2 regions of the Streptomyces longhuiensis genome follow, and region 1 is predicted to be linked to the other one. Evidence: riboswitches for the same ligand, from Rfam matches in the RefSeq annotation. Region 1 holds a riboswitch; the other holds the start of a gene.

What was found. Region 1 has a riboswitch for cyclic di-AMP ahead of LGI35_RS22270 (M23 family metallopeptidase). Riboswitches for the same ligand answer to the same signal wherever they lie in the genome.
Region 2: another riboswitch for cyclic di-AMP. It lies ahead of LGI35_RS32185 (M23 family metallopeptidase); the one in region 1 lies ahead of LGI35_RS22270 (M23 family metallopeptidase).

What each region holds. Positions count from the first base shown of each region.
Region 1 is NZ_CP085173.1:4,810,845-4,815,046, reverse strand. Features, by position in the region: gene mgtA (magnesium-translocating P-type ATPase) at 1-190, opposite strand, end outside; gene LGI35_RS22285 (tellurite resistance TerB family protein) at 369-824, shown strand; tRNA gene LGI35_RS22280 (tRNA-Met) at 876-949, opposite strand; gene LGI35_RS22275 (PP2C family protein-serine/threonine phosphatase) at 1,148-2,254, shown strand; cyclic di-AMP (ydaO/yuaA leader) riboswitch at 2,514-2,659, shown strand; gene LGI35_RS22270 (M23 family metallopeptidase) at 2,671-3,726, shown strand; gene LGI35_RS22265 (aldo/keto reductase) at 3,837-4,202, shown strand, end outside.
Region 2 is NZ_CP085173.1:6,999,505-7,003,706, reverse strand. Features, by position in the region: gene LGI35_RS32190 (GntR family transcriptional regulator) at 1-653, opposite strand, end outside; gene LGI35_RS32185 (M23 family metallopeptidase) at 918-1,706, opposite strand; cyclic di-AMP (ydaO/yuaA leader) riboswitch at 1,720-1,875, opposite strand; gene LGI35_RS32180 (M16 family metallopeptidase) at 2,072-3,457, opposite strand; gene LGI35_RS32175 (M16 family metallopeptidase) at 3,454-4,202, opposite strand, start outside.

The DNA of each region.
Region 1 (4,202 bases):
TGCGGGCGGCGAGCCGGGGCCAGGACAGGGGGCGCGTGCCCGGCACGACGTTCTCGCCGTGCAGGACCAGGCGCCGCTCGGCCTCCGCCTCGGTGAGGCCGCGCGGGCCGCTGTCGAGGGAGCGCAGGACCTGGAGGGTCGTACGGCCTGAGGGCGGGGCGGCGACGCCGGCCGGGGCGGTGTCGGTCACTTTCGGGCGCCGTCAGGGCTTCTCGGGTGTCGGCACCGTCGTCTTCTCCCGTTCATCGGACCGCGAAAGGCTCTCCGGCAGAGAGTTCGGGCCTTCAGTTTAGAGGCGGAACTTTTGCCGCTCCCCACTAGTTTCTACAGCGCTGTAGAAGATCAGTACACGCCGAACGAGGAGAGTCATGGCCCTGTGGGATCGCTTCAAGGAGTCCGCGTCGACGATGCAGACGCAGCTCATGGCGAAGAAGAACGACCTGAAGAGCGGCGCCTTCCGTGACGCGAGCATGGCGATGTGCGCGCTGGTCGCCGCGGCCGACAGGAACGTCGACCCGGCCGAGCGCAGCCGCGTGGCCCAGCTCATCTCCACGAACGAGGTGCTGCAGAACTTCCCGGCGGACCAGCTCCAGAGCCGCTTCGACGCGAACCTGAACAAGCTGACCGCCGACTTCGACTTCGGCAAGGTCAGCGTTCTCCAGGAGATCGCCAAGGCGAAGAAGAAGCCCGCCGAGGCGCGCGCGGTCGTCCAGATCGGCATCGTCATCGGCGGCGCCGACGGCGACTTCGACAAGACCGAGCAGGCCGTCGTCCGCGAGGCCTGCCTGATGCTCGACCTGCCGCCGCACGAGTTCGACCTGTAAGGGAATACACCGAAGGCCCGGAACCATTGGTTCCGGGCCTTCGGCCTTCAGTAGCGGGGACAGGATTTGAACCTGCGACCTCTGGGTTATGAGCCCAGCGAGCTACCGAGCTGCTCCACCCCGCGTCGGTAAACACGACTCTACGCCATTGCGGCGACAGAACGCGAATCGGTTGCCCAGGGTTCCGTGATCCGCCGCCCGGGACCCCTTTCACCCGGTCGGTCCCACCAGGTCGCCCGCCGTCTGCCCGCGGGCAACCCTGGGGTGGGGCCGATGACGTGCGCAGGCGCGGGACCAAGGCGGACGGTGGCGGGAGACGAGTGGTGGGGCAGCGAGGAGGGCACGGACGAGGGACGGAGCAGCGTCTGTCCCGGGCCCGGTTCTTCGTACGCCTGGTGCCCGTGCTGCTCATCGTCGCCGGGGCGATCTACGACTACGTCACGCCGTCGACGTTCACCGGCGTGCCCCTGTTCACCGCCGCCCCGCTCGTCGCGGCCCCGTTCTTCTCGCCCCGCGGCACCTTCCTGACCGGCCTCGCGACCGTCGCCGTCGTACTCGGGGTGCATCTCCGGTACACCCGCAGTTACGACACCGACGCCATCACCGAACTCGTCACGGTCGTCACCGTCGCCGTACTCGCCTGCGTCATGAACCGCATCGTGCGGCGCGGCAGCGAGCAGCTCACCTCCGTGCGCCAGATCGCCGAGGCGGCCCAGCGCGCCGTCCTGCCCGAGCCCGCCGAGCGCATCGGCGGCCTGGAGATCGCGGCCCGGTACGAGGCCGCCCAGGAGGGGGCCTTCATCGGGGGCGATCTGTACGCGGTGCAGGACACCCCGCACGGTGTGCGGCTCGTCGTGGGCGACGTACGGGGGAAGGGCATGGGCGCGGTGTCCGCCGTGGCCGTCGTCATCGGTGCCTTCCGGGAGGCGGCCGAGCAGGAGGCGACCTTGGAGGCGGTCGCGCAGCGCCTGGAGCGGGCGCTCGCGCGGGAAGGGCTGCGGCGCAACGGCCTCGACGAGTTCGAGGGCTTCACCACGGCCGTGCTCGCCGAGATCCCGCACGGCAACGGCCTCGTACGCGTCATCAACCGCGGCCACCCGGAACCCCTGCTCCTGGGCGGCGACGGGGCGCTCAAGGTCCTGTCGGCGCCGGAGCCCGCGCTGCCGCTCGGGATGGGGGACCTCGGCACCTGGCCCGACCGCGCGTCCGAGTCGGAGTTCCCGAGCGGGGCGACACTGCTGCTCCACACCGACGGCCTCTCGGAGGCCCGCGACGCGCAGGGCACCTTCTACGACCCGGCGGCGCGGCTCGCGGGGCGGATGTTCCCGGGGCCCGATCCGCTGCTGGCCGCGCTCACCGCCGAGGTCCGCCGGCACACCGGGGGCGGCACGACGGACGACATGGCACTGCTCGCGGTGAGGCGGCCGTGAAGCAGCCGTGAAGCAGCGGTGAGTGCCGTCATCACCTTGTGTAGTCGAACAGCGCCACTGCGCATAACATTTGACAAACCGTCAGGTGAATCGCCTGTTCCGGCTGCGGGTCAACTCGCCCGATTCCGCCCGCTCGTGCCCCGTTAAGTCCAGGCCAAAGGCGTTAACGATCAGTCGGAACGGCTTGGAATCGGGCCCCGGTGTCTATTAACGTTCGATAACGCAGCGCGGTCGTCCCAGCCGTCACAAGAGATGGCTCCGTGCGCACGCGCCTAATCCCGCAAGGGAGCCGGGGAACCACCAACTTGGGGTGAATCGGACGTCTTTCCTTGCGGAAGGCGTCGGTAGGAGACCTTCCTGCTCCGAACCCGTCAGCTAACCCGGTAGGCGAGAAGGAAGGAAAGGAGCGCGCCCCAGTGGCGTCCAACCGGCCTGCCCCAGAGTTCTCCTATGCGCCGATCGGCGAAGAGTTCGGCGAAGCGGACGAGCGGACCTGGGAGGAGTGGAACCCCACCGAGGACTCCGTCCGCCCCGTACGCGGCAGGCACCGCGTGGCCAAGCAGCGCGGCGGTCTCGCGCGCAGCTCCACCGTTCTCGGTGTCGGCGTGATCGCGGCCGTCGGCGCGGGCGGCATCGCCACCGCGCAGGGCGGCAAGCCTCCCGTACACATCTCCATGCCCGACCTCTCGGCCGTCAAGGACTCGCTGCCCGACGCCAAGTCCCTGCCCGGCGTGGGCGCGCTGATATCCGATGTCTCCGGAGACGACGACGAGTCCGGCACCACCGCGACCCCGCTGACCGGCGCCGGTATCACCACCGCGGACGCCCAGCAGGGCACGACCGCCGGTGAGGCCCTGCGCGCCCGCATCATGCAGCAGGCCGAGCAGCAGCAGGACCAGGCCGCCGACGCCGAGGCCGCGGCCGCCGAGGAGGCCGCCGCGAAGAAGGCCGCCGAGGACGCCGCCAAGGAGCAGGACGCCGCCAAGGCCAAGGCCGCCGCCGACAAGAAGGCGGCGGAGGAGGCGGCGAAGAAGAAGGCCGAGGCCGAGCGCCTCGCCAAGCTCGCCAAGAGTTTCACGCTCCCGGTCGCCTCCTACACGATCACCGGCACCTTCGGTCAGCCCGGCTCGATGTGGTCCTCCGGCTACCACACGGGTCTCGACTTCGCCGCTCCGACGGGTACCCCGCTGAAGGCGATCCACTCCGGCACCGTCAAGGAAGCCGGCTGGGCGGGCGCGTACGGCTACCGCACCGTCCTGGAGCTGCCGGACGGCACCGAGCTCTGGTACTGCCACCAGTCGTCCCTCAACGTCAGCGCGGGCCAGAAGGTGACCAGCGGCGACGTCATCGGCCGCGTCGGCGCCACCGGCAACGTGACCGGGCCGCACCTCCACCTGGAGGTCCACCCCGGCGGCCAGGCGACCGGGGTCGACCCCGCGCCGTGGCTGCGCTCCAACGGCCTGACGATCTGAGGCTCGTGACCCTCCGAACCCCGGCGGTCCTGACGGCAACCCCCCGACGTCAGGGCTGCCGGTTCGCCGTGTCCGGAATATCTTGATCCATATCGGTGTTCTGGCAGGCCATGACTTCTCTTCGCAAGCTTGGCTCGTCAGACCTCGAGGTGTTCCCGCTCTCCCTCGGCGGCAATGTGTTCGGCTGGACCGCCGACGAGGCGCAGTCCTTCGCCGTGCTCGACGCGTACGTCGCCGCGGGCGGCAACTTCGTCGACACGGCCGACGCGTACTCGGCGTGGGTCCCGGGCAACAAGGGCGGCGAGTCCGAGACCGTCATCGGCAAGTGGCTGGCCGCGCGCGGCAACCGCTCCGATGTCGTCATCGCCACCAAGGTCGGCGCCCACCCCGACTTCAAGGGCCTGTCCGCGCACACCATCAAGTCCGCCGCCGACGAGTCGCTGCGCCGCCTCGGCACCGACTACATCGACCTCTAC
Region 2 (4,202 bases), 2.2 Mb from region 1:
TGCGAAGTCCTCACACGGCCACCCGTACGAGGGGCGCGCAGGCGGTGAGCGGCCATTGCGCGCTCCGTGTGCTGCGCCGTGAGCGCCCGCGCGCGCTCCACGTCACCGCGCGCCACGGCGTCCACGATCACCCCGTGCTCGGCCCAGGAGTCGGCGGGGTGCTCGGGCTGCTCGACGGTGTACATCCACGCGATCTTGTGGCGGAGCTGCGTGAGCATCGTGATCAGCCCCGGGCTGGCGGACGCCTGCGCCAGCGTCTCGTGGAACCAGCCGCCGAGCGAGCGCAGATCCTCGCTCCGACCTCGCCTGGAGCGCTCCTGGCCCAGCCTGACCAGGCCCCGCAGCACCTTCAGGTGCGCCTCGGTGCGGCGCTGCGCGGCGCGGGCCGCGGCGAGCGGTTCGAGGAGCATCCGGATCTCCAGCTGGTCCGCCGCCTCCTGCGTGGTGGGTTCGGCGACGCACGCGCCCGCGTGCCGGCGAGTGACGACGAAGCCCTCGGCCTCCAGGGTGCGCAGCGCCTCGCGCACGGGCACGCGGGAGACGCCGTAGCGGCGGGCGAGGACCTCCTCGGTGAGTCTGCCGCCGCGCTCGTAGACACCGGAGACGATGTCGTCGCGGATCGCCGTGCATACCGAGTGCGCCGGAATGCGCATGAACCGACCTCCGCCTTAATCCCCGCGAAACGCGGTAGACAGTCGCTCTACAGCGCGATTGCAATCCGTTCAGCGCGCTTGCCCAGCGACTCTATTCCAGCGGGCGCGAATTTCCGACGGCAGGCCGTAATCCATGGATATTTTTTGGACAGCGCCGCCGGGAACGAACGAGCCGGTCCGGTGACGAGCGCGGCCGGTGACGCCGAAAGCCCCGGCTCGGCGAGCCGGGGCTTTCGATGTGTTGTCGCGAGTACGCGGCGAGGGTCAGACGTTGACGCCGTGCGCGCGCAGGTACGCGACGGGGTCGATGTCCGAGCCGTACTCGGGGCTCGTGCGCGCCTCGAAGTGGAGGTGCGGGCCCGTGACGTTGCCGGTCGCCCCGGAGAGGCCTATCTGCTGGCCCGGGGTGACCGTCTGGCCGACGGAGACGCCGATGGACGACAGGTGGCCGTACTGCGTGTACGTGCCGTCGTTCATCTTGATGACGATGTTGTTGCCGTAGGCGCCGCCCCAGCCGGCCTCCACGACCGTGCCCGCGCCCACGGCGTGGACCGAGGTGCCGCTGGCGGCGTGGAAGTCGATGCCGGTGTGGCTGCCGGAGGACCACAGGCCGCTGCTGGCCTTGTACGCGGTCGACACGTACGAGCCGGTGACGGGCATGACGAAGGCGTTCAGGCGCTTGCGCTCGGCCGCACGGGCGGCGCGCTCCTTGGCCTCGCGCTCGGCCTTGGCCTTGGCGGCGGCCTCACGCCGGTCCTCCTCGGCCTTCTTCTTGGCCGCGGCCTCGGCCTTCTTCTTCGCGGCGGCCTTGTCGGCGGCCTGCTGCTGGGCGGCGGCCTGCGCGTCGATCTGCTCCGCGAGGGAGTCACCGATGGAGATGGCCTTGGTCAGGCCGGTCTGCTCGAGAGACGCGTCGTCAGCGGCGAGGGCGGGGGCGGCGAGGCCTCCGATGACACCGGTCGTGGTGAGCGCGGCGACGCCGGCGACCTGCGCGGTGGTACGCGTGAGACGGCTCGGGCGACGGTGCTTCCCGGTGGCACGGGTGAACGCCATGGAGTGGCTGATCCTTTCCTTCCTTCTCGCCTACCGGGTTAGCTGACGGGTTCGGAGCAGGAAGGTCTCCTACGGACCCCCTTCGGGGAAGGGCGTCCGATTCACCCCAGGGACGGTGGGTCCCCGGCTCCCCCGGCTCGCGCCTTGGGGGACTCGGCGATGACTGTCCGGCGCCGCGGGCGCGGCGTACATCTGGCGGACAGCCGGACCGACGCTAAGCGGGGCATCTTTCAATCAACAAACGGAACCGGGCTTTTGTAGCGCATGCCACAGGGCAGACAGGCAACCACTGGTTCAATTCGGACATAAAGGGGCCCCGGTGGTCATCTCGCCCACCGGGGCCCCTCGTTGCACACCGGTCACGGTCAGCCCGTGACGACGGTCACCTCTCCGATACCGAGCGCCCTGACGGGCTCCTCGATCTGCGCGGCGTCACCGACGAGCACCGTCACCAGACGGTCCATCGGGAAGGCGCTCACGACGGCCGCGGTGGCCTCCACGGTGCCCGTCGCGGCGAGCCGCCGGTACATCTGCGCCTGGAAGTCGTCCGGCAGGTGCTGCTCGACCTGGTCGGCGAGCGTCCCCGCGACGGCCGCGGCGGTCTCGAACTTGAGCGGGGCGACGCCCACCAAGTTCTGTACGGCCACGTCCCGTTCGGCGTCGGTGAGGCCCTCGGCGGCGAGCGTGCGCAGCACCTTCCAGAGGTCGTCCAGCGCCGGACCCGTGTTCGGCGTGTCCACGGAGCCGCTGATGGCGAGCATCGCGGCGCCCGTCCCGTCCGGCGCCGAGCGCAACACCTGGCCGAACGCCCGTACGCCGTAGGTGTATCCCTTCTCCTCTCGCAGGACGCGGTCCAGGCGGGAGGTGAGGGTGCCGCCCAGGCAGTACGTGCCGAGCACCTGCGCCGGCCACACCCGGTCGTGCTTGTCGGCGCCGACGCGACCGATCAGGATCTGCGTCTGCACCGCGCCCGGCCGGTCGACGATGACGACCCGGCCGGTGTCGTCGGCCGTCACGGGCGGTACGGGGCGCGGCTCGGCCGTGTTCCCCGTCCAGGCGCCCAGCGTGTCCGCGAGCAGCGCGTCGAGGTCGAGGCCCGCGAGGTCGCCCACCACGACCGCGGTGGCCGTGGCCGGGCGCACGTGCCGGTCGTAGAAGGCGCGTACGGCCGCCGCGTCGATGGCCGCGACGGTCTCCTCGGAGCCCTGGCGCGGGCGGGACATGCGCGCGGTGGCCGGGAAGAGCTGCTTCGAGAGCTCCTTGGCGGCGCGGCGGCCGGGGTTCGCCGTCTCGTGCGGGATCTCGTCGAGCCGGTTGCGCACGAGACGTTCGATCTCGCTGTCCGCGAAGGCGGGTGCCCTGAGGGCGTCGGCGAGCAGGCCGAGCGCCTTCGGCAGTCGGGAGACGGGGACCTCCAGGGAGACCCGTACGCCGGGGTGGTCGGCGTGCGCGTCGAGGGTGGCGCCGCAGCGCTCCAGCTCGGCGGCGAACTCCTCGGCGGCGAGCTTGTCGGTGCCCTCGGAGAAGGCCCTCGCCATGATGGTGGCGACGCCGTCGAGCCCGGCGGGCTCGGCCTCCAGGGGAGCTTCGAGGTTGATCTCGATGGCGACGACCTGCTGGCCCGGGCGGTGGCAGCGCAGCACCGTCAGGCCGTTGTCGAGGGTGCCGCGCTCGGGCGCGGGGAACGCCCACGGCCGCGCCGTGCCGGCCTGGGGCTGCGGGTGGAAGTCCATGGTCGCGAGCTCGGTCACTTGCCGGCCTCCTCGTCTGCGGTCTCGTCCGTGGTCGCTGCGGCGGTCTCGTCGGCCTCTTCGGGGGCCGTGGGCTCGTAGACGAGCACCGCGCGGTTGTCGGGGCGCAGATGGGCCTGGGCCACCTCCTGGACCTCCTCGGCGGTGATGTCGAGGACGCGCTGGACGGCGGTCAGGGCGAGCTGCGGGTCGCCGAACAGGACGGCGAACCTGCACAGTTCGTCGGCGCGGCCCGAGACCGTGCCGAGCCGGTCGAGCCACTCGCGCTCCAACTGGGCCTGCGCGCGCTCCATTTCCTCCGGAGTGGGACCGTCGGCGGCGAACCGCGCGAGCTCCTCGTCGACGGCCTCCTCGATCACCGGGACCTCGACGTCGCCGGACGTCTTCACGTCCAGCCACCCCACGGAGGGCGCCCCCGCGAGCCTCAGGAGACCGAACCCGGCGGCGACGGCGGTCTGGTCGCGGCGGACGAGACGGTTGTAGATCCGGGACGACTCGCCGCCGCCGAGGACCGTCAGGGCCAGGTCGGCCGCGTCGCACGCGCGCGAGCCGTCCTGCGGCAGCCGGTAGGCGGCCATCAGCGCGCGGGCCGGGACCTCCTCCTCGACGACCTCGCGCACGCCCTCGCCGATCCGGTCGGGCAGGGCGCCGTCGCGCGGGGGCTGCTTGCCGTCGTGGCGCGGGATGGAGCCGAAGTACTTCTCGACCCAGGCCAGCGTCTGCTCGGGGTCGATGTCCCCGACGA